Regions from separate parts of the Providencia sp. PROV_01 genome, predicted to be linked through region 1. Evidence: predicted binding sites of a transcription regulator. Region 1 holds the regulator's gene; each other region holds the start of a gene.
What was found. The regulator CRP, encoded in region 1, controls carbon source genes, mostly activating them, when cyclic AMP is high. The targets are predictions, from matches to a motif close to ATGTGANNNNNNTCACAT.
Positions count from the first base shown of each region.

Region 2: the regulator CRP is predicted to act here: its motif matches at 2,040-2,057, upstream of msrB (peptide-methionine (R)-S-oxide reductase MsrB).
Region 3: the regulator CRP is predicted to act here: its motif matches at 2,773-2,790, upstream of cdd (cytidine deaminase).
Region 4: the regulator CRP is predicted to act here: its motif matches at 1,890-1,907, upstream of deoC (deoxyribose-phosphate aldolase).

Region 1 covers NZ_JBRFKD010000002.1:698,084-703,729, forward strand. The annotation lists gene ACU696_RS03960 (hypothetical protein) at 1-457, opposite strand, end outside; gene ACU696_RS03965 (hypothetical protein) at 625-1,602, opposite strand; gene crp (cAMP-activated global transcriptional regulator CRP) at 1,742-2,374, opposite strand; gene ACU696_RS03975 (OsmC family protein) at 2,731-3,132, shown strand; gene ACU696_RS03980 (phosphoribulokinase) at 3,223-4,092, opposite strand; gene ACU696_RS03985 (YheU family protein) at 4,270-4,488, opposite strand; gene ACU696_RS03990 (hydrolase) at 4,485-5,468, opposite strand; gene ACU696_RS03995 (LysE family translocator) at 5,570-5,646, shown strand, end outside.
Region 2 covers NZ_JBRFKD010000002.1:2,538,709-2,544,354, reverse strand. The annotation lists gene ansA (asparaginase) at 1-308, shown strand, start outside; gene pncA (bifunctional nicotinamidase/pyrazinamidase) at 331-957, shown strand; gene ACU696_RS12420 (YeaC family protein) at 1,076-1,381, opposite strand; gene msrB (peptide-methionine (R)-S-oxide reductase MsrB) at 1,496-1,909, opposite strand; gene gapA (glyceraldehyde-3-phosphate dehydrogenase) at 2,265-3,260, shown strand; gene ACU696_RS12405 (D-hexose-6-phosphate mutarotase) at 3,553-4,434, shown strand; gene ACU696_RS12400 (MipA/OmpV family protein) at 4,536-5,288, opposite strand; gene alr (alanine racemase) at 5,422-5,646, opposite strand, start outside.
Region 3 covers NZ_JBRFKD010000002.1:3,526,454-3,532,099, reverse strand. The annotation lists gene ACU696_RS17195 (serine protease) at 1-164, shown strand, start outside; gene ACU696_RS17190 (hypothetical protein) at 320-988, shown strand; gene ACU696_RS17185 (hypothetical protein) at 975-1,622, shown strand; gene cdd (cytidine deaminase) at 1,780-2,667, opposite strand; gene ACU696_RS17175 (CidB/LrgB family autolysis modulator) at 2,872-3,567, opposite strand; gene ACU696_RS17170 (CidA/LrgA family protein) at 3,567-4,034, opposite strand; gene metG (methionine--tRNA ligase) at 4,178-5,646, opposite strand, start outside.
Region 4 covers NZ_JBRFKD010000002.1:879,148-884,793, forward strand. The annotation lists gene rnz (ribonuclease Z) at 1-203, shown strand, start outside; gene deoR (DNA-binding transcriptional repressor DeoR) at 246-1,025, opposite strand; gene deoC (deoxyribose-phosphate aldolase) at 1,081-1,749, opposite strand; gene rbsK (ribokinase) at 1,918-2,847, shown strand; gene fucP (L-fucose:H+ symporter permease) at 2,956-4,263, shown strand; gene ACU696_RS04665 (aldose 1-epimerase family protein) at 4,328-5,344, shown strand; gene ACU696_RS04670 (DUF2750 domain-containing protein) at 5,380-5,646, opposite strand, start outside.

The DNA.
Region 1 (5,646 bases):
TATTTTTAATATGGTATGTGTAATGGTCTATTAGGTCATTCTGTTCTTTAATTATTTTATTGTTGACTAATTCTTCTACATAGGGCTTGTCTATTTTTAATGCGTTACTTATTTTTCTATTAATTTCATCTTTAGTGTTTTTTACTGTTGGGGATATTTCAAACGACTTTTTAAGTAGTTCATTTTCTAATGATATTATTTTATTTTGATTTAATTCGACTTTTAATCGTGAGTTATTCTCATTTTTTTTGGTTTCTATTTTTTTTAACTCTAAGTAAAACTTTGAATCCATATTTACTTTGTTTTTTTTGTTAAAACTAAATAAATGAATGAAATTATTCAATCTAGTATTACGTATTTTCTTAATTATTGGGAAATAATTTTCCGCTATTTCTAATGCTATGTTTTTTTTAAAGATGGGATTGCTTACATTTCTATTGATGGTGTCTATGTGCATGAGAGATCCTTAATTATCAATTAATGCTATTTTGGGTTGTTTTTAGGTTAGTTAATATAATAAATCGATGTTTATGATTATTTATTTACATGTGTGTGATATTTGTGTTTGGATTTGTTCTAGCCAATGCAAATATTTTAATTGATTGAATAATAAGTCGATTTTACTTATTTTATTATTGGTGACTTGTAAAGTGCTAGTAATTGAGAGTTAGTCTTCATTTGGGCGTCTATTTCAGCGATTATTTTTATATGGTTATTCATTTCTTGGGTCAATTGGTATTCTTTTTCTATTATTTTTAATAAATCAGAACTATTAACTAAAATTTTATTTTTTGCTAAGTTATCTTTGCTAAGGCTGGTTTTCTGTGTGGTAATTTTACTCGATAAATTATAATGTTCTTTTATTCGTTGTGCTCTTAGTAATGATGACTTTGTTTGCGGTATATTTCCCTTGAACTCAAAAGTGGTTTTTGGCAAAGAGGTGATTCTTTGATTAGGCCGATTTTCTTCACAAATTTTGTAATGTATATAAACTAATTTCTTATTAAATTTGCTTTCTGTTTTATATTTTATACCCACGGAAGGTAGTGTGATATGACGAATAGACTCTTGAATGATTTGTTTTTTTAAAGGAAGCATTGAACCATTTTTATTAGTTAGAGGTTTAGGTAATACAAATTTTTTTATAATCTCTTTTTTTTCTTGTAGACTTTTATTGTTAATGCCAGGGATTCTAATATCGCGATATAAAAAATCAGCATATTCAGCATTTTTTTTGGGGAGTTCTTTGTATTGGTCAAGAATAACTCTATTTTCTTTTATTAATGAGTCTGTACTTTGCTCAGAAAGAAAAGTAGATGAATATTTTCCGTATAGCTTAATTTTCAATTGATTGACTTTTTCGTAAAATTCACCAGTGCTTAAACACTTAATATTATTGGTTTCTTCTAAGTCGCTCTCATAGGCGGAATCAATACTCTCAGTGCTACAGGTACGAGTTGGTTTTAGCTGGTTATTCGTATCAAGTGGACTTTTTTTCAGTGAAGAGGTAATCGTAAAAATTTTTTTGATGAAATCATCGGAATTAATGATTTTTTTGAAAATCGTCGGATTACCCGATAAATAGTCTAATGTAATGGTCATAAATATTTCCCTAATTAATAAGATAATAATTATTATTCTATAAGGGGAAGTGATAAAGAGAATATAAAGAAGCGATTTTATTAGAATTTAATATGATAAATAAATAGCCCAGCCAAAGGTGGCCAGGCTGAAAGGTTAATTAACGAGTACCGTAAACAACAATGGTTTTACCATGTGCAGAGATCAGGTTTTGGTCTTCTAACATTTTTAGAATACGGCCGACTGTTTCACGGGAACAACCCACGATTTGGCCTATTTCCTGACGAGTAATTTTGATTTGCATACCGTCTGGGTGTGTCATTGCATCAGGTTGTTTAGCTAAGTTTAATAGCGTTTGAGCAATACGGCCTGTAACGTCTAAGAATGCGAGGTTACCGACTTTCTCAGATGTTGTTTGTAAGCGACTAGCCATTTGCGCAGAAAGGCGCATTAAAATATCAGGGTTTACCTGAATTAATTGACGGAATTTTTTGTAAGAAATTTCAGCAACTTCGCAGGCTATTTTGGCTCTAACCCACGCAGTACGTTCTTGCCCTTCTTCAAATAACCCAAGCTCACCAATGAAATCCCCCTGATTCAGGTAAGAGAGGATCATTTCTTTGCCTTCTTCATCTTTAATTAAAACAGCCACCGAACCTTTAACGATATAGTAAAGGGTTTCTGCTTTCTCACCCTGATGGATAAGAGTGCTCTTGGATGGATATTTATGAATATGGCAGTGTGACAAAAACCATTCAAGAGTAGGGTCTGTTTGTGGCTTGCCGAGAACCATTAGCGTTATCCTCTGTATGTTATTGCAGCCATTCAGAAAAACATACTAGAAAGGCTGGCTTTAAAGTCACTAGCTTAGCATATTAATTTGCCTTATATACCTTTAAATAATCTAACAGCTGATTGCTTCAGCGTTTTTGATTGCTTTGGGTAACGCAAATTGATATCAACACTATAATATGATCAATTAAACCGTTGAGTTTTGATCTTAATCCTATCAACTAAGTATTGTTTGTAGCATATCCAATAAAGAAAGTCTTCCCTGTATCGCTTCAGCCAAATAAAGTTGATATAACATTCATTGTATCTATGGAACAATGTAGCCTTTAAACCGATTTCATTTCAAGGGGAAATATAATGGAAGCAAGAGTTAAGTGGGTTGAAGGACTTTCTTTTCTAGGGGAGTCTGCGTCTGGGCACCAAGTGATGATGGACGGCAATGCAGGTGATAAAGCTCCAAGCCCAATGGAAATGGTGCTAATGGCTGCGGGTGGTTGCAGCGCGATTGATGTCGTTTCGATTCTACAAAAAGGCCGCTATGATATTACGGATTGTGAGGTGAAATTAACCTCACAGCGTCGCGAAGAAGCCCCTCGTTATTTTGTGAAAATCCATTTACATTTTATTGTAACAGGGAATGAATTAACGGAAAAAGCGGTCGAACGAGCCGTTCAACTTTCTGCTGAAAAATATTGTTCAGTCGCATTGATGTTAGAGAAAACCGTTGAAGTCACACACAGCTTTGAAATAAAAAGCTAAAAATAAATTTAATTTTTATTGGTATATTTGAATTAAAAGATGCTTACCTTAATTAATGATAAGCATCTTATTTATTAATCAAAAAATAATTTAATTGTTGTCCTTTTGATTAATTAGTTTTTCGACTATTGGCGCCATAATTAATTCCATGGCTAAACCTAGTTTTCCTCCGGGGACGACAATTGTATTCATTGCAGAAATGAAAGAGCCAGATATCATTGATAGCAAATAGGGGAAATCAATTTGCTCTAGCCCACGAAAGCGGATCACAATAAAGCTTTCATCTTGTGATGGAATGGCTTTAGCCGAAAATGGGTTGGAGGTATCTACCGTCGGAACGCGTTGAAAATTGATGTGAGTGCGAGAAAATTGTGGCGTGATGTAATTAATATAGTCACCCATAGAACGCACGACAGAGTCCATAACGGCTTCGCGGGAGTGCCCTCGCTCTGTCGTATCACGGATTAATTTTTGGATCCATTCTAGGTTGACTATAGGGACAACACCGACAAGTAAATCAACATGTTGTGCGACATTATGTTCCGGTGTGACAACACCGCCATGTAGCCCCTCATAAAACAAAATATCCGTTTTATCTGGCAGCGGTTCCCAAGGGGTAAATGTCCCGGGCTGCAAGCCATAAGGTACCGCTTCATCATAAGTATGTAGATATTTACGGGATTGCCCACAACCCGTTTTTGCATAGTCGACTAAAGTTTGTTCAAGCAAAGCAAAATCATTCGCTTCGGGGCCAAAGTAACTGATGTGCCGGCCTTGTTCTCTGGCTTTTCGGATAGCCATATCCATTTCAGGGCGTGTATAGCGGTGAAAACTATCCCCTTCTAATGTTGCAGGCTGGATATTTAATTGATGAAAGACTTTACGAAATGCTTGGCTAGTTGACGTTGTGCCAGCCCCGCTTGAACCGGTGATAGCAATGATTGGGTGCTTTTTAGACATCGTGGACTCCCTGTGCTGCGCTTATAAGCACTATTTTAATCAATAGTGCATGAAGCGGATTAACGGGTGTTAGGGTTGTGAGCCTTATTTGATGGTTTTACGACATGATTATGTTGGAAAACACGCAACTTTTTTATGACAAAAGATGACGTAAAAATGAACCATGGAATAAAAACATCATACAGAAAAACTTCCTTTAGGCATGAAATTAACCGATTCATGCAATTCAGACCAGACTAGCACAATTTCGCCAGAAACTAACTGCCGTTTCACATCGTTAACCTTATCTTGCAGGCTTTTTTCATGGGAGCCGTAGTCGGTTCCCTCACGCAATACGTAGCTCTCAATCAGGTTTTCCAATGTTTCAGGCTCAAGTTCTTGCCAAGGAATAATCACATTATTTCCTTATCTAAATAAGGGGTTAGCCATTGAGGAATACGGCTTTCTAACCACATTTGCGGTTTTCTCAATGTACCGCTCACAAAGCCGACGTGCCCGCCATGTTCTGTCATTTGGTATTCCACATTGTGGGGTAAAAATGATAAATCAGGAACAACTTCAGGCGCCATAAATGGGTCATCTTTGGCGTGAATAATTAACGTTGGTTTAGTGATATAAGCTAACTTGGGTAATGCACTGCATTTTTGATAATAATCTGTCGCATCATCAAATCCATGAATACGAGCAGTAATCACATCATCAAACTCACGGATCCGCTTAAGCTGCTTCAATTGTAAGAGGTTTAAGGGTAATGAGCCTGGATAACGGACTAATTTCCGGGTGGCATTGCGTTTCAAGCCATTTAGTAAGTAACGTTGATAAAACTGAGAAATGCCCTTTTCCATGCGTAAAGAGCAGGCTTCTAACATCAAAGGAGCAGAAACAACAACACCCGCATCGACATCTGCATTTTGGCCACTTTCAGCTAAATAGCAGGCTAACATATTGCCACCAAGAGAATAACCAACTGCAGCGGTTGGCGCATCACCGAAGGTCTGTTTTAGCCAACGAAGAAAATAGCGGGCGTCATTTGTTTCTCCTGAATGATAAATTCGCTGTTGGCGATTGGGTTCACCACTACAACCGCGAAAATGCATAATCACACCCAACCAACCATGTTTTTGGGCAGTTTCTAGCATTCCGTGAGCGTAAGGGCTTTTAAAATTACCTTCTAGACCATGGAAAATCACTAATCGTGGCTTATGCGCTGCTAGCTCGGGTTTTTCACTCCAAGCGAGATCGATAAAATCGCCATCAGGCAATTCAAGCCGTTGCCATATAGGTTTGATTTTCGGTGTTCTACGGAAAATCCTTGGCAGTAATGTTTGGAGGTGTGGATTTTTAGCCCAACTTATTGGACGAAAGTTTTCTGACATAGCCTTATTTTTATTTAATGGAGACTCTTGTGAGTCACATAACATACTGTTATTTTTTTGTGATGCAAGTAAACAAATTTGAGTTTGAGGCTAAATTATAAATGACACTGGGGCTGATTTTTTCTCTTTTTACGTTTTTATTCATTGCAGCAGTCACACCCGGCCCTAACAATATGTT
Region 2 (5,646 bases), 1.8 Mb from region 1:
TATTGCGCTCTTACGGTGTCGGTAATGCCCCTCAACAGCCTGAATTACTACGTATACTTCGCGAGGCAACGAACCGAGGCATTATTGTGGTTAACCTGACACAATGTATTTCTGGCCGTGTTAATATGGAAGGCTATGCCACAGGACACGCTCTTGCAGAAGCTGGTGTGATAAGTGGATACGACATGACTTTTGAAGCCGCCTTAAGTAAATTGCACTACTTACTAAGCCAAAATTATACCCCCGCTTTAATCCGAGAGTTAATGCAGAATAATTTACGCGGCGAGTTGAGCTATGCTGATGAATAACAGATAACATACTGAGGACACAATGAAAGCAGCATTACTGTTAGTCGATTTACAAAACGATTTTTGCACCGGTGGCACATTAGCAGTAAATGAAAGTGAACATGTTATTGATGTTGCTAATAAGGCGATGGCTATTTGCCAACAAAAACAGATAGACATCATTGCAAGCCAAGATTGGCATCCCGCGACACATCTTAGTTTTGCGGCTAATTCAAATACTCAAATTGGCGAAGTCGGTGAGCTAAATGGCATTACACAAGTTTGGTGGCCTATTCATTGCGTACAAGGTGAGCACGGCGCTAAATTACACTCAGATTTAAACCAATCACTGATTAGTGCAACTTTCACCAAAGGGGAAAACCCACAGGTTGATAGCTATAGTGCCTTTTTCGATAACGATAAAATTAGCCAAACCCGCCTGCATGCATGGTTACAAGAACAACACATTTCACATTTAATTATTATGGGAATTGCGACGGATTACTGTGTCAAATTTACCGTGTTAGATGCCCTAAAATTAGGCTATAGCGTAGATGTTCTAGTGGATGGATGTAGAGGTGTTAATCTTGCAGCCAATGACAGCCAAGAAGCTTTAGACGAAATGAAAAAGCAAGGCGCGAGGTTAATCACGTTAACTGACCTGCATTAACCCAGACTTTGTAGACAAGTTTTCTCATATCAATTGAGAAAACTTGTTTTAGTGACGCTGTCACTGTACAACACCCTATTGAATAACCAAACTATTCTACAGATCTACAGAGTAACTGTTACTCATCATTATTTTGCGGTTTTAATGTTGCCAACATTTCACCTTGAAACAGCGTTTTTAGCTCTTGTTTGCTCTTCATCGTAATTTCGCCATTAGTCCCTACCGTCATATGCTCTGGGTCATGGTTATGCCGCGACTGCCACAATAATACCATTTGCAAGCTATGCTCTTTTTGTTCTGGCGTTAACATCACCCCATCCGGCCATTTACCTAGCTCAACTGCGGTTACTAGGCGCTGATAGATTTCAGGTGTCATCACTGCTAATAATTGTTCAAGTTGCTCTGGATTAACTTCAACGCTCACGGTAAGGCTCCTTCAAGTACGCAATTAACACGTTATTTTATTATTCTTAATTTTAGCTGATAGCTGAATCGTTTTTGTCATTCTAATATTAAAATTTCAGCACCCTTCAGCTCTTTATCCACGGGTCTTTTCACCATTATCATCATCGATAAAGCTTAATGATGCTGAATTAATACAGTAACGCTGCCCCGTGGGCTGCGGACCATCGGGAAATACATGCCCTAAATGCGCATTACAGTGTTGACAGCGAACCTCAATGCGATGCATCCCATGCGAGAAATCCTCAATGTATTTGATAGCCTCTTCATTGACGGGTTGATAAAAGCTTGGCCAACCACAACCTGCATCAAATTTGCTCTCAGACATAAATAAAGGTGAACCACAGCATAAACATTCGTACACACCATCTTTACGGTTATGCAATAATTGGCCACTGAATGGCGGCTCGGTACCTGCTTGCTGTGTAACGTAACGCTGCATTTCATTTAATTCTGAAATATCAATAGGTTGGTTATCTTTTTTTGACATATCACACCTAAATATTTAAATAACTAAAATGTTCAATGGTTATCATACATCAATTTCAATCAACAAAAAATTAACAACATTTTCTGTAAAACTATTCTAAACTAAGAAGCATCTTACTTTCCGTTTTGATTTGTGAACCGTATCACATATATCACTGATAGATGGTTTCATTATGCTGCACAATCCCGATAATACGTGCGGCTGTATTTGCCGCTGAAGTGGCTGACAAATAAGCAATTGGTGGTATCAGAATTGATTTTTTTCAATAATTGACACGATTCCGCTTGACGGCTGGCAAGGTTTTGGTAACTTTAACTACAACTTAATTCACGAATAAATAGCTGGTGGAAATACTATGACTATCAAAGTAGGTATTAATGGTTTTGGTCGTATTGGCCGTATCGTTTTCCGTGCTGCACAAGAGCGTTCTGACATCGAAATCGTTGCTATCAACGACCTGCTCGATGCAGAATACATGGCGTACATGCTGAAATACGACTCAACTCATGGTCGTTTCAACGGTACTGTTGAAGTTAAAGATGGTCACCTAGTTGTAAACGGCAAAAAAATCCGTGTAACAGCAGAAAAAGATCCTGCAAACCTGAAATGGAACGAAGTCGGTGTTGACGTCGTTGCTGAAGCTACAGGTATCTTCTTAACTGATGAAACTGCACGTAAACACATCCAAGCAGGTGCTAAGAAAGTTGTTCTGACTGGCCCTTCTAAAGATGATACTCCTATGTTCGTTATGGGCGTTAACCACAAAGCTTACGCAGGTCAAGAAATCGTTTCTAACGCATCTTGTACAACTAACTGCTTAGCTCCACTGGCTAAAGTTATCAACGACAAATTCGGTATCGTTGAAGGCCTGATGACAACTGTTCACGCAACAACTGCAACACAAAAAACTGTTGATGGCCCTTCACATAAAGACTGGCGTGGTGGTCGTGGTGCTGCTCAAAACATCATCCCATCATCAACCGGTGCGGCTAAAGCAGTAGGTAAAGTTATTCCAGAACTGAATGGCAAACTGACTGGTATGTCTTTCCGTGTACCTACTCCTAACGTTTCTGTAGTTGACTTAACTGTTCGTTTAGAAAAACCAGCAACTTACACTCAAATCTGTGATGCAATCAAAGAAGCAGCAGCAGGCGAGCTGAAAGGCGTTCTGGGTTACACTGAAGATGACGTTGTATCAACTGACTTCAACGGTGAGAAACTGACTTCAGTATTTGATGCTAAAGCTGGTATCGCACTGAACGACAACTTTGTTAAATTAGTTTCTTGGTATGACAACGAAACTGGTTACTCTAACAAAGTATTAGACTTGATCGCTCACATCTCTAAATAAGAGCTGTAACGAAATTTGTCTAACTGAGCCGCCGATTGGCGGCTCTTTTGTATCGTATCCAATAACAAATTAACACTTCATATTTTCTGCTATATCGCTTATGGTTGATCTCTTATTGGATACGCTATAAACATGACTTATTTTAGAATGAATACTATTCACCGCGTCACCGCGCCTTTAAATATACCGAATAGATACTCTAAATAATTCAAGTGAATGAACACAGTCAGCAATGCTGCAGTTTGAAAGATGACGAGTATTCACACTGTTCCATTAACACAGGCCTAATACCATGCACGACAAACTTTTTGCACTACCAGTCATTAAACAAGTCTCTGCTTACATCACTCAACGCCAACTCGGCGAGCTTCCACTTATTGTCATCTCGCACCCTAAGGTGCGTGGGGCCGTCAGTTTACAAGGTGCTCAACTTATTGATTGGCAACCCGCAGGGCAAAAACCTTGCTTATGGCTAAGTTCAGAAAGTGCTTTTAAAGAAGGTGTAGCTATCCGCGGTGGCATCCCTATTTGTTGGCCTTGGTTCGGCCCTGTTGCTAGCCCTAGCCATGGTTTTGCGCGAATTTTACCTTGGCAATTCACCGCACATAATGAGCATGAAGATGGCGTTATTTTAACCTTCACGTTAACGGATACCGACTATACCCGTAAATTATGGCCACATGAGTTCACTCTGATCCTCCGTATGAAACTCGGTGAAACATGTGAACTTGAACTAGAAAGTTATGGGGATTTCGAAACTACTGCCGCACTGCATAGTTATTTCAATATCAGTGATATTCAAAAAGCCACCGTCTATGGGTTAGGCGGTCACTATTTCGACAAAGTCGCAGATAAAGAAGTTTATGCCAATGAACCTCTCAAATTTAATAAACATACTGACCGTATTTATTCAGAACCGGATGAATATAGCTTATTACGTGATGATGGATGGGCTCGTACAATAGAAATTCATCATTACCATAATAGTGATGTTGTCTGTTGGAACCCTTGGGCAGAGTTATCATGCAGTATGGACGATATGCCAAATAATGGGTACAAACAAATGGCTTGTGTAGAAACGGCAAGGATTAATGTCCCAATGAAAAGTGAGGCACAGCACCCTGCTCGCCTTTCATTAGTGATGGTCAGTCGCGATAATAAACCGCAAGATTAATCATCCAGTCTAAGTGTATAAGATTTCTAAATAGATCAAATTGAGCCCCTGATAAACATAATGATATCAGGGGCTCAATAATTTAACTTTCGATAACAAACTTAGAATGTGTAAGTGACACCTGTCCACATAATGGCGGAAACATCTTTATTCACCATTGGGCTATCTTTCACTTCACTTGGTAGGCGGTCAACACGGCCCATTGCAAATACCGTCCAATTTTCATCAAAGCGATAATTTCCTGTCACTTCAACGTATGGTGTCCAACTTGAACCTGGGTTATAACGTTTTAAACCGCTATTACGTGATTCTTTTGAAGAAATACCATATTCATAACGGTTTTGGTTCTTGCTATCCCATTTAATACCAAGACCTGGGGTGATTGACCACTTATCACCTTCAAAACCATACAGATAGGCGAATTCACCACGAATACCATTACTGATACCTAGGATATCACCAGAAATATTCGTTCTCAGTGTACCCCAATCAGCGTTATGACGATAAGTCAGCCCCGTCATCACCGTATCACGGCGACGGTCTAATTCACGCATTGCTTTATCATCATTGTCTTTAGGTTTAAAAAATTGCGGGTAATAAAAAGCATCTAATGATAGTTGGTCTTGCGTATCATTCCATAGGTAATAACCAGCTGCTAATGTATGAAAATAGTAGTTCTCACTGTCATAATTAACAATAGGCACTGGCGTGACATAATCACGGCTCTTAATTCCTTTATAAGGTGTTGATTGCGCTAATACTGAACCCCCAACAGACCAAGTTCCAGCAAACGCGGCCCCAGATAACACACTCAAAGCCACAGCAAGTGTCGTTAATTTAATTGCTTTAGACATATATTTAACCTAAAAATAATGAGAAATAGATCACCGCTATATGTTATATCAATATAGCTATAATCCCAATATTCGTAATCAAAATCACATTTAAAGCTAAATTCTAACTGTTTTTAGCGTGATTGATTAATAATTATTCTACTTTATTTTTATAAGAAACAGGAACTCTTTTTGCAAGCGCACAGAGTAGCTCATAACCTATTGTCCCCGCGGCTTGCGCCACCTCATCAACCGGTAAATTTTGCCCCCACATCTCTACTCGCTCACCAAGCTTAACATCGTCACAATCACTGATGTCAATTGTCAGCATATCCATCGAAACCGCGCCCAATAGCGCACAACGTTTACCTTTACACCA
Region 3 (5,646 bases), 2.8 Mb from region 1:
ACCATCATTTTGAAAATATGATTGGCCAGTTAAGAGACAATATGTCATCAATGAACAATTCAATGGACTCATTTGAAGATAAATACTCAATACCCTCAATGCCAAGTATACCTGAATTTAGTTATAGTGGTTATTCTTCTGGAGGATCTTTTAGTTTTAATTAATATTTAAAAAGTCTACTTATAATAAAATAAATTATTTTAGTTATTAGTAAACGAATGGTGATTACTGATGTTTCTTTTTATGTGGGCAATGTGTTTTTTACATAATTTATTTTTAAGATTATTGGTTTCTAACTTTATGAATCACAAGGATGTATATGAATTATAAATTAATAGTTGTGCTTTCAGTTTTTCTTCTCGGTGCTTGCCAAAATCCTCAAGGAAATAATGTAAAATATAATAAAAAAAATACAACTAATTTTTGTGAAAAAAAAGGTGTTAAAACGCCACGTCTTTTCTTTATGCTACAGATGTTATACTTTTCTGAATCTAAGGATTTAATATTTGATAGAAAAAAATTAGTTATTTTCAAGGGGGGAAAAGATAATAACCCAATGTTAGAATTTTTAAAGTATCCAAAAGAAGCATTTATTAAAAAATTAAGCCATGAACAGGCAATGGATTTTTATCGTGAGAATTTAAATGAAATGGGAATGTCTTATCATGCTTGGATTTTAGCAGATGTTTTAGATATTATTAATGAGAGAAACCGAGAGGCACTATGGCAACAGTTCGTTTTTGTGATGAATAACAACGATCCTGCGAAGGAAGCTAAATTATTCATGATGCTTTGGTATGCAATGGTAAGAGAAGCTTCCAAACCACCATCAGACAAGCAAATTAAAAGCAAAAGATGGCTGGAGAAAATGAGGCGGATTACTTTAGTTAAAAATATAGAAAAAGAATTAGACTTTATGTTTGAAGAAATGATTAATAATTCAATGAATTTTAATAAGAATAAAAGGAGTTCTAATGATGGTTTCTAAATTTATTATTTCTAAATTAATTTTTATAATTTTATCATGTTTAATTCTCATAAATAAAGGTTACTCTTTTAATGAAAAATATAACCCTCAAAAGATAAATGATTCAAGTGATAAATATTTCAGTATTTTTATTTATCTAGAAAAAGAGTTTTTAAATAATCATATGAAGGCACGGGGTGAGTCATTCACCAGTGAAAAACGGAGTCGGTATCAAAAAGAAGTCAAATTAGCATATGGACGAATTATGAAAAATCGCAAAGAAAGTGATAACATCCCAATTGGTGATATTACACATCAAGAATTTATTAAAATAAAAAAAGAAGCGATGTTAAATTCAGGGATTCCTTATGAAGGTTGGTTGTTTAAAGATGTATTTGAAGTATTATCTATAGGTAAAAAGAATAAAATTATAGGGAAACTATTAAATAGCTTTTCTAATAAATCACTTAATGGTGAATCAGCGTTATTTGCTAGCATTTGGCTAGACATGAAAGAAGAAGCCGCGCAATCTGTATCGATAAAACAGCAACAAAGCCAAGCTTGGCTAGAAAAAATGCGAAAGATCCCTTTAGTTATTACATTAGAAGACACGATAAATGAAACAGAAAAATTGTTTAATGAATTTACTTACTAGGGCATATATTAATCAAAACTAGTGAGTCCTATTATGGATGGCCACTTTGCAGGTAAATAGTTTTGTGAACAAGATTAAAGTTCTAATAACAACTATACGGTTATTGCTATTTATTCAAGCTCCCAGCAATAACCGTTACTTTTAAATCAATATCAAATTAATCCAAATAAGCTAATTCAATATTTTGGCAACCTAGTGCCTGTAATGTATTTTCGGTCACACACCAATGTTTGATAATCGCATCTTGTTTTTCAACAAACTTAGCTTGGTCGATGGCGTGAATATCTTTACCTGCAAGGTTAATCATAATTAAAGCGGCTTGCAGTGGTGGTAAACTTGGGTTGAATGCGGCATTTTCTGCGTAGCGTCCGGTAAACAGTGAGCCATCTTTTAATTGTAACGCAATTCCTGAATGGGATCGGCTATAAGGTGCATGGGATTGGTTTGCAGCCTCAATTGCTGCACTTAATAACCGGTCACGGCTTTGGTTTTTATAGCCATGGTCAACAGGGTCGAGTAGTAAAGTAGTAATATTGAGGTCAGACGGCCCAAATGAGTCGGGTAAATAGTGGTGTAGTACTGCGGGTGTGCGGCCCGGTAAATTCACCATAATTTTACCGCCTTCACGCAATTCATTCATAAATTGGCGGCAGTGCCCACAAGGTGTGTAATTCACGGTAATTGAGGTAATCTGCGTTTCACCTTTCATCCAAGAGTGTGTCACTGCACACTGTTCTGCATGGATCACTTGCCCCATTGAAACATGGCTAAATTCCATATTGGCGCCGAAATATAAATTACCACTTGCGCCGCAAGCGATTGCACCAACGTGAAAATGGGAGATTGGAGTAATTGCATAAGCCGCAGCGAAAGGCAACAACGCAAAGGCTAATTCAGCGTCGCTTACACCTGCTTCAGCTTTAATCTGTTTGACTTGTTCCGCTGTTAACATACCTCGGAAATCAGAATTATCAATGATTGGTCTAAGTACCGACTGTAACTTTTCTGGAAGTTCGGCCCAAGCGGCCTTAAATCGTGAATGCATGTGTTACCTCCCTAATTAATTATTTTTATTCTATTCAATAATGCGCTCAACAATATGTGACTTAAGTCACCATTTTAAATGAAACATATGAAACAAATTCTTTAATTGAGAGATATATCTCATGTTTTCTCCGTGTGTTAGTGAGTAAGAGGCTAATAAATTCCTCTTACTCATTTGCTTGGATATTGGCTTAGTGAATTAAGCTTAGCTAAAAAGATGTAAAATAACAGGAAAGATAAACGGGGCTATAAGTGAGGTGATAACCCCACAGGTCATCAATGCAAGGGAACTGTAAGCACCTTCAATGTAATTCACTTCGGCACAGCGGGCAGTGCCTAGGGCGTGGGAAGCGGTTCCCATCGCGAGTCCCCTTGATGCGTGGGTTCGTACACGCAGCACATCAAATAAGCTATGGCCAAACATGGCGCCTAAGATCCCAACAAATAACACGCAGGCGGCACTAATCGCAGGGATCCCACCAACCGAATCAGCAACAGCCATCGCGATAGGGGTAGTAACCGATTTAGGCAAAATAGAACCCGCGATATCAGGGGTTGCCCCCAACCATAACGCGATGGCGGCACCGCTAAACATGGCCACTAAACTACCTGCAAAACAAATGCTTAATAAAGATTTCCACTGGGCTCGAATTTGGTGCATTTGTTCGTAAAGTGGAAAAGCGAGCGCGACGACTGCAGGCTGTAGTAAATCATTGAGTATTTTGCTACCTGCAAAATAGTGCTCATAAGAGGTATTCGTGATCACTAGTAGTGCAATCAATACCGCAATAGTAATTAATAGTGGGTTTAAAATCGGTAACTTAAATGTGGTCGACAGCTTACGAGCCAAATAAAACACCACAATGGTCAGCGGCAATGACCACCAAATATGTTCTAACATTATTCATTCCCCTTAGTTTTATCATTATTAATGACCGAAGAAATTGGGTCTTCGGGGGGTAAAGGAACGTCATCAGGTTGAGCCCCAACGACAGGGCGTTCCTTATGAATATAGTTGGAACTGATGGCGACAACGACCATAACGATTAAGGTACTAACCACACAGGAAACGATGATAGGAACCATTTGTTGGCTGAGTAATTCATAGTAATTCATTATGCCAACACCAATAGGAACAAACAGGATGGTCATATTTTTCAACAAAATGCTGCAACCGGGTTGTGCCCACTTCGCGGGGATAATTTGTAACGCAAGCAATATGAATAAAATTAACATGCCGACAATGCTGCCGGGGATGGAGAATGGAAGTAGTGTTGAGATAAGGTTTCCAATAATCAGGCAAAAGTAAAGTATTGCGAAAGCTCGCAAATATTGCCATCCCGTTATCAGTACCTGTTTAAATGACATGAGACTGGTCCTGTAATGTAATATCTATTCATCATACAATTAACTTTATTATTGTGCTACCGATCACAATAAAAAGCCAATAAAAAAGTGGGAAGTATTTAGCTTCCCACTTTTAATGAATAACAGACTAGAGCAAGTATGGGTTATTTAACTTGCATACCGGGTTGTGCACCACTGTCTGGGCTGAGTAAGAAGATATCTTTACCGCCAGGGCCAGCAGCCATTACCATACCTTCAGAAATACCAAAACGCATTTTACGGGGTGCGAGGTTGGCAACCATCACGGTTAAACGGCCTTCTAAAGCTTTAGGGTCTGGGTAAGCGGAGCGAATACCAGAAAATACTTGGCGAGTTTCACCGCCAATATCTAATTGTAATTTCAGTAGCTTGTCTGAGCCTTCAACAAAATCAGCTTGCTTGATTAATGCAATTCGCAGGTCAATTTTCGCAAAGTCATCAAAGGTGATGGTATCTTGAATTGGGTCATCGGCTAGCGGCCCCGTAAGTTGCTGAACGGGTTTGATACTCTCTTTTGAGGCTTCGACCATTGCATCCACTTTTGCCATTTCAATGCGGTTAAACAATGCCTTAAATGGTGCGACGCTGTGGTTCAATAATGGGGTGTTAATCGCATCCCATGATAATTGACTATTTAAGAAAGCTTCAGCACGCTTAGTGAGCCCTGGTAAAACAGGTTTCAGGTAAGTCATCAGAACGCGGAACAAATTGATGCCCATCGAGCAAATATCTTGCAGCTCTTGATCTTTACCTTCTTGTTTTGCCACAACCCAAGGGGCTTTTTCATCAACATAGCGGTTTGCGATATCGGCTAATGCCATGATTTCACGGATCGCTTTGTTATATTCACGGTTGTTATAATCCTCACCGATAACTTTAGCGGCATCAACAAATTGTTGGTATAACTCTGGCTCAGCAAGGTTTGCTGATAATTGACCGCCAAAGCGTTTAGCAATAAAGCCCGCATTACGTGATGCCAAGTTAACCACTTTATTGACGATGTCGCTGTTGACGCGCTGGACGAAATCTTCCAAATTAAAATCGATGTCATCAATACGCGAAGACAGTTTTGCTGCATAGTAATAGCGCAAGCAGTCGGCATCTAGGTGATCTAAGTAAGAGCGGGCAGTAATAAATGTACCGCGCGACTTCGACATTTTTGCCCCATTAACCGTGACATAACCATGAACAAACAGGTTTGTTGGTTTACGATACTGGCTACCTTCTAACATGGCAGGCCAGAACAGGCTGTGGAAATAGACGATATCTTTACCAATGAAATGGTAAAGATCGGTTTTTGAATCTTTATTCCAAAACTCGTCAAAGTCGAGATCACCGCGTTTGTCACACAGGTTTTTAAAGGAGCCCATGTAACCGATAGGGGCATCTAACCAGACATAGAAATATTTACCCGGTGCATCTGGAATTTCAAAACCGAAATAAGGCGCATCACGGGTAATATCCCATTGTTGTAGGCCGGATTCGAACCATTCTTGCATTTTGTTGGCGACTTGTTCTTGTAATGCGCCAGAGCGAGTCCACGCTTGAAGCATGTCGCTAAATGCAGGAAGATCAAAGAAAAAGTGTTCTGAAT
Region 4 (5,646 bases), 180 kb from region 1:
TTGCACAAAAAGCCAATGAAAGAGGGCACTCGACTACGGTACAGGCGGCTGAGCTAGCTCGTGCGGCAGGGGTTAAACGGTTTATTGCCACTCACTTGAGTGGTCGTTATACGAGTGAGGATATCCCAAAGTTACTCGCGGAATGCCAAGCTGTGTTCCCCGCGAGCGAAATCGCAGAAGACTATTTGACAGTGAAGATCTAATGTAAGCGGGCAAGATATTGTCCGCTTAATCTATTGATGATTTTAATAAATTACTTTCACAAAGCCATTACGACAATATGTCTCATATTCATCAGAAAGTTGCCTATTTGTGACTATCACATCAAATTGTGATAATTCCCCCATATTGGCGGTCGCGACTTCATCAAACAGGTTATAAGGGGCGAGTAAAATCTTACGGATAGATTTTTCCATCGCTTTTTTCTTCATGGGTAAATCATCGAGATTATAGCAAGTTACGCCAAAATTCCCATGCACACCAGCTGCTGAAATAAAGGCTTTTTTCGGGTTGATTGAATCAAGTAATGAGGGGAGTGATGGGTTGTAAAAAGAATCACTTTTAGGGCGATATTCCCCGCCACATAATAGCGCAGTGGCATTTTTTTTCTGGCTAAGGGCGAGGAAAACGTTATGTGAGTAACAAATACCGGTGAAATTAATTTCTTCTGGGATGAGTGAAATCAAGGTGGCCATTTCAATGCCATTATCAAAGAAGATCACATCATCTTCGGTCACCATGCTAGCGGCAAGGTTCGGGATATATAATTCTTCCGTTTGATCGGGGGTGAAAATGTCGGCTTGTGCTTCTTGGGTCAGTAAATTAGCAGGTTGGGTAACAGAAACTATGTAGCCACCAAGCAGTGACATCGGAATTGGGCCTTCTGTATCTGCGCTCAGGTCTCGACGAATAGTCATCTCTGAAACTTCGAGTATTCTAGCAGCTTCTTTAAGATGAATGCGTCCTGAGCGTTTTAAACATTCACTTAAACGGCGAAGGCGTTCTTTTTGTTTAGTTTCTATCACCCTACAATCCTTTTTCAATACACAAAATTGGCGCGGTTAGACCGCGCCCCATCACTTAATAGTCACTTGGTTTGGTGTTATTGCCTGTGACAATGGCAACGCTTGCACTTGCACCGACACGGTTTGCACCCGCTTCAATCATTTTAATTGCGGTTTCACGGTCACGCACACCACCGGAGGCTTTTACACCGACTTCATCGCCAACCACTTTACGCATCAGTGCCACGTGGTGTTCTGTTGCGCCCATTGTACTGAAACCTGTTGAAGTTTTCACAAAACCGACTTTAATTGTGCGGCAAATTTCACAAACTTGAGTAATTTCTTCATCAGTTAACAGGCAATTTTCTAAAATAACTTTTAATGTTGCTTTACCACAGGCAGCAAATACCGCTTCAATGTCTTTGCGAACAAAGTCTAAGTCGCCACTTTTGAGCATGCCAATGTTGATAACCATATCCACTTCATCAGCACCACGACGCACGGCTTCTGCTGCTTCAAACGCTTTCGCTTCCGTTAAGCAAGCGCCTAATGGAAAGCCTACCACACAGCAAACTTTAACGTCGCTGTTTTTTAAAAGCTCGCTGGCTAAAGGAACATAACCTGTGTTTACGCACACCGATGCAAAATGGTGTTCTGCCGCTTCGGCACATAATGTTTTAATATCACTAACAGTGGCATTAGCAGCAAGTAAAGTGTGATCAATATATTTTGCTAAGTCTTGCATTTTCAACTTTCCTATATAAATGTGGGATAGACAACAAAGAATGAGGAAATGTGGTAGATATAACACTTGATCATTCGTTATTCGAGATCCTAATCACAAATGATATTTTTGCAACATGATAATGTTACTATCATATCATTATGTGATTTATTTAACACGAGGGACATTATGGATATAGCAGTTATTGGTTCAAACATGGTTGATTTGATCACTTACATCGATCAAATGCCAAAAGAAGGCGAAACTTTAGAAGCGCCAGCTTTCAAAATTGGTTGCGGTGGTAAAGGTGCGAACCAAGCGGTTGCTGCTGCTAAGTTGAATTCAAAAGTGATCATGTTAACCAAAGTGGGGGATGACATTTTTGCGGATAATACGATCCGTAACTTGGAGTCTTACGGTATTAACACTCGTTATGTGGAAAAAGTGCCTTGTACCTCAAGTGGCGTCGCACCTATTTTTGTTAATCAAAATTCATCAAACAGTATTTTGATCGTCAAAGGGGCGAATAAATTTTTATCACCTGAAGATATCGATCGTGCAGCGGAAGATCTGAAAAAATGTAAGTTGATCGTTCTGCAATTAGAAGTCCAGCTTGAAACGGTTTATCACGCGATTTCATTTGGCAATAAACATGGGATCCCAGTGTTACTGAACCCAGCCCCTGCACAACGTACGCTCGATCTCGATTTTGCCTGCCGATGTGATTTCTTTGTCCCTAATGAAACGGAACTTGAAATTTTAACCAATATGCCAGTCGACACGATGGATAACATTCGTCGTGCTGCGCAGTCTTTATTGGATAAAGGGTTAAAAAACGTCATCGTAACATTAGGGGAAAAAGGGGCGTTATGGATGACTCGCGACAGCGAGTTACATATACCCGCAATTAAAGTGAATGCGATTGACACCAGTGGTGCAGGGGATGCCTTTATCGGCTGCTTCTCGCATTACTATGTCCATACGGGGAATATTGAAGAAGCACTGAAAAAAGCCGTTCTGTTTTCGGCTTTCAGTGTGACAGGGAAAGGAACTCAATCTTCTTATCCAAGTGTTGAACAATTTAATGAATTTGTGCAAATCAACACCGCTAATGAATAGCTAAATAATAATAGTCCAACGTAGCTATATACCCTTTGAATAATTAAGTGGTCATCAGAGCCACATAGCCACTCATCGGGTATAAATTATAAAAATATAAGGGTTACTATGAACATTAAGAACATCACTCAGTTACCGGATGGCTACCTGAGTAAGACACCTCTATTCCAATTTATCCTACTATCGTGCCTGTTCCCATTATGGGGATGTGCCGCAGCATTAAATGATATTTTAATCACACAGTTTAAAAGTGTCTTTGAACTCAGTAACTTCGCCTCGGCTTTAGTACAAAGCGCATTCTATGGTGGTTATTTCTTAATCGCCATTCCGGCGTCGTTAGTGATCAAAAAAACCAGTTATAAATATGCCATTATGGTGGGGCTGATCCTGTATATCGCGGGTTGCAGTATGTTCTTCCCTGCATCTCATATGGCGACCTATACCATGTTCTTGGCGGCTATTTTCGCCATTGCGATAGGTTTAAGCTTTCTCGAAACCGCCGCGAATACCTATAGTTCAATGATAGGTCCTAAACAATACGCCACATTGCGTTTAAATATTAGCCAAACCTTCTACCCAATTGGTGCCGCAGGCGGGATCTTACTGGGCAAGTATCTGGTATTTTCCGAAGGGGATAGCTTACAAAACCAAATGGCGGGAATGAATGCGGAGCAAATCCATGAATTCCGTTTAGCCATGTTGGAAAATACCCTCGAACCTTATCGTTACATGATTATGGTATTGGTTGTGGTAATGATCTTATTCCTTATTACTAAGTTTCCTAAATGTAAAGTGGCAGAAACGCAAGATCATAAGCGTCCTACTGCATTAGAAACCTTAAAATATTTAGCGAAAAATAGTCGCTTTAGAAAAGGAATTATTGCCCAGTTTTTATATGTCGGAATGCAAGTGGCAGTATGGTCATTTACTATTCGTCTCGCATTAGAAATGGGGGATATTAACGAACGTGATGCCTCGAATTTCATGGTGTATAGCTTCGCTTGTTTCTTTATTGGTAAGTTTGTTGCCAATATTTTAATGACCCGCTTTAATGCAGAAAAAGTCTTAATTATCTACTCGGTGATTGGTGCGCTGTTCCTAATTTATGTTGCATTTATTCCGAGTTTTACAGCGGTCTATGCAGCGGTGATGGTCAGTATTCTGTTTGGACCTTGCTGGGCAACTATTTATGCAGGCACTTTGGATACCGTTGATAATGAACATACTGAAATGGCCGGGGCGGTTATTGTGATGGCGATTGTCGGTGCTGCAGTTGTCCCTGCGGTTCAAGGCTATGTCGCAGACATGTTGCACTCATTACAACTTTCATTCCTTGTTTCCATGCTGTGCTTCGTGTATGTCGGTATTTACTTTGTGGGTGAACGCCGCTTTAAAGCGAAACAAGCCACGAAATAGTTCCTCAAATTGGGTAGTGTAAGCTGCCCAATTCCATTTATCTCATTAAACCGTGAGTATGAAAATGAATACATTGATACCTCTTCACAAAAGCTTATTTACGGAAAACCCGACGCTTATTTTAAAAAATGACCAATTTACTGCCACGGCATTTCGTTACCAAACAGGCGTGGAAGGGTTACGAATTGAAAATCAGCAAGGGTATTTAACGATTTTACCTTTTTTAGGGCAAATGATTTGGGATGCGGAATTTTGTGGCCAAAATCTGAAAATGGAAAATATGTTTTCAGCGCCAAAATCAGTTCCAACAGTAGTTGAAACCTACGGTTGCTTTGCATTCCATTCAGGTTTAATCAGCAATGGTTGCCCTTCTCCAGAAGATTCTCACCCATTACATGGGGAAATGCCTTGTGCATCAATGGATAGCGCTTGGCTGGAACTGACAGGCGAAAGTTTGAAAGTTGTCGGCGAATATGAGTATGTGATGGGTTTTGGTCACCATTATCGTGCGACACCGTCAGTGCAATTAAATGCGGGCAGTGCATTATTTGATATTCATATGTCAGTCACCAATTTAGCATCGGTTCCTATGCCTCTCCAATATATGTGCCATATGAATTATGCTTACGTGGAGAATGCAACGCTAACACAAAATATTCCTGAAAAAGCGATTAAATTGCGTGAATCAATACCAGGGCATGTACAGCCAACTGAAAAATGGCTGGCATTTAATGAAGCGTTGAAATCTGGCAAAGTCTCATTAAATCAGCTTAATCAGCCACAAATGTGTGACCCTGAAATTGTGTTTTTTATGGATGATCTTAGCCAATATACCGCAACGCCTGAGTTTAGGATGATTTCACCCGCAGGAGATACGTTTGTAACGCGTTTTAAATCTAACCAGCTAAATTATGCAACTCGTTGGATTTTGTACAATGGTGACCAAAAAGTTGGCGCATTTGTACTCCCTGCAACTTGTCGTCCAGAAGGCTTTTTAGCCGCGAAAAATAACCAAACACTGATTTGGTTAGAGGCGGGGCAAACTCGTGAATTTACTGTGACTACTGGTGTTGAAAAGTAGTTTTTTGCCTCAGAAAGGCAGCACATTGCTGCCTTTTACTCGTATTGTTGGCATTCTTCTGCTAAATCGGCGAGAAGCACCGCCGCATCATAAACTAATGTTTTTTTTCCATCAGGTTGCATCATCAAAGCAACCTTAATATTTGCTTCATGCATATCAGGCAAAATTTCTGTCATCAGGTGTTCAAGGGTAAATAGCATTGGCGTAAAATTCGCCCATTCACCCGTTAAACACAATTCAACATACGCTTTGGCAGGCCATAGGGGCAGAAAAAGACATTTTTCATCATTCCATGCGGTAAC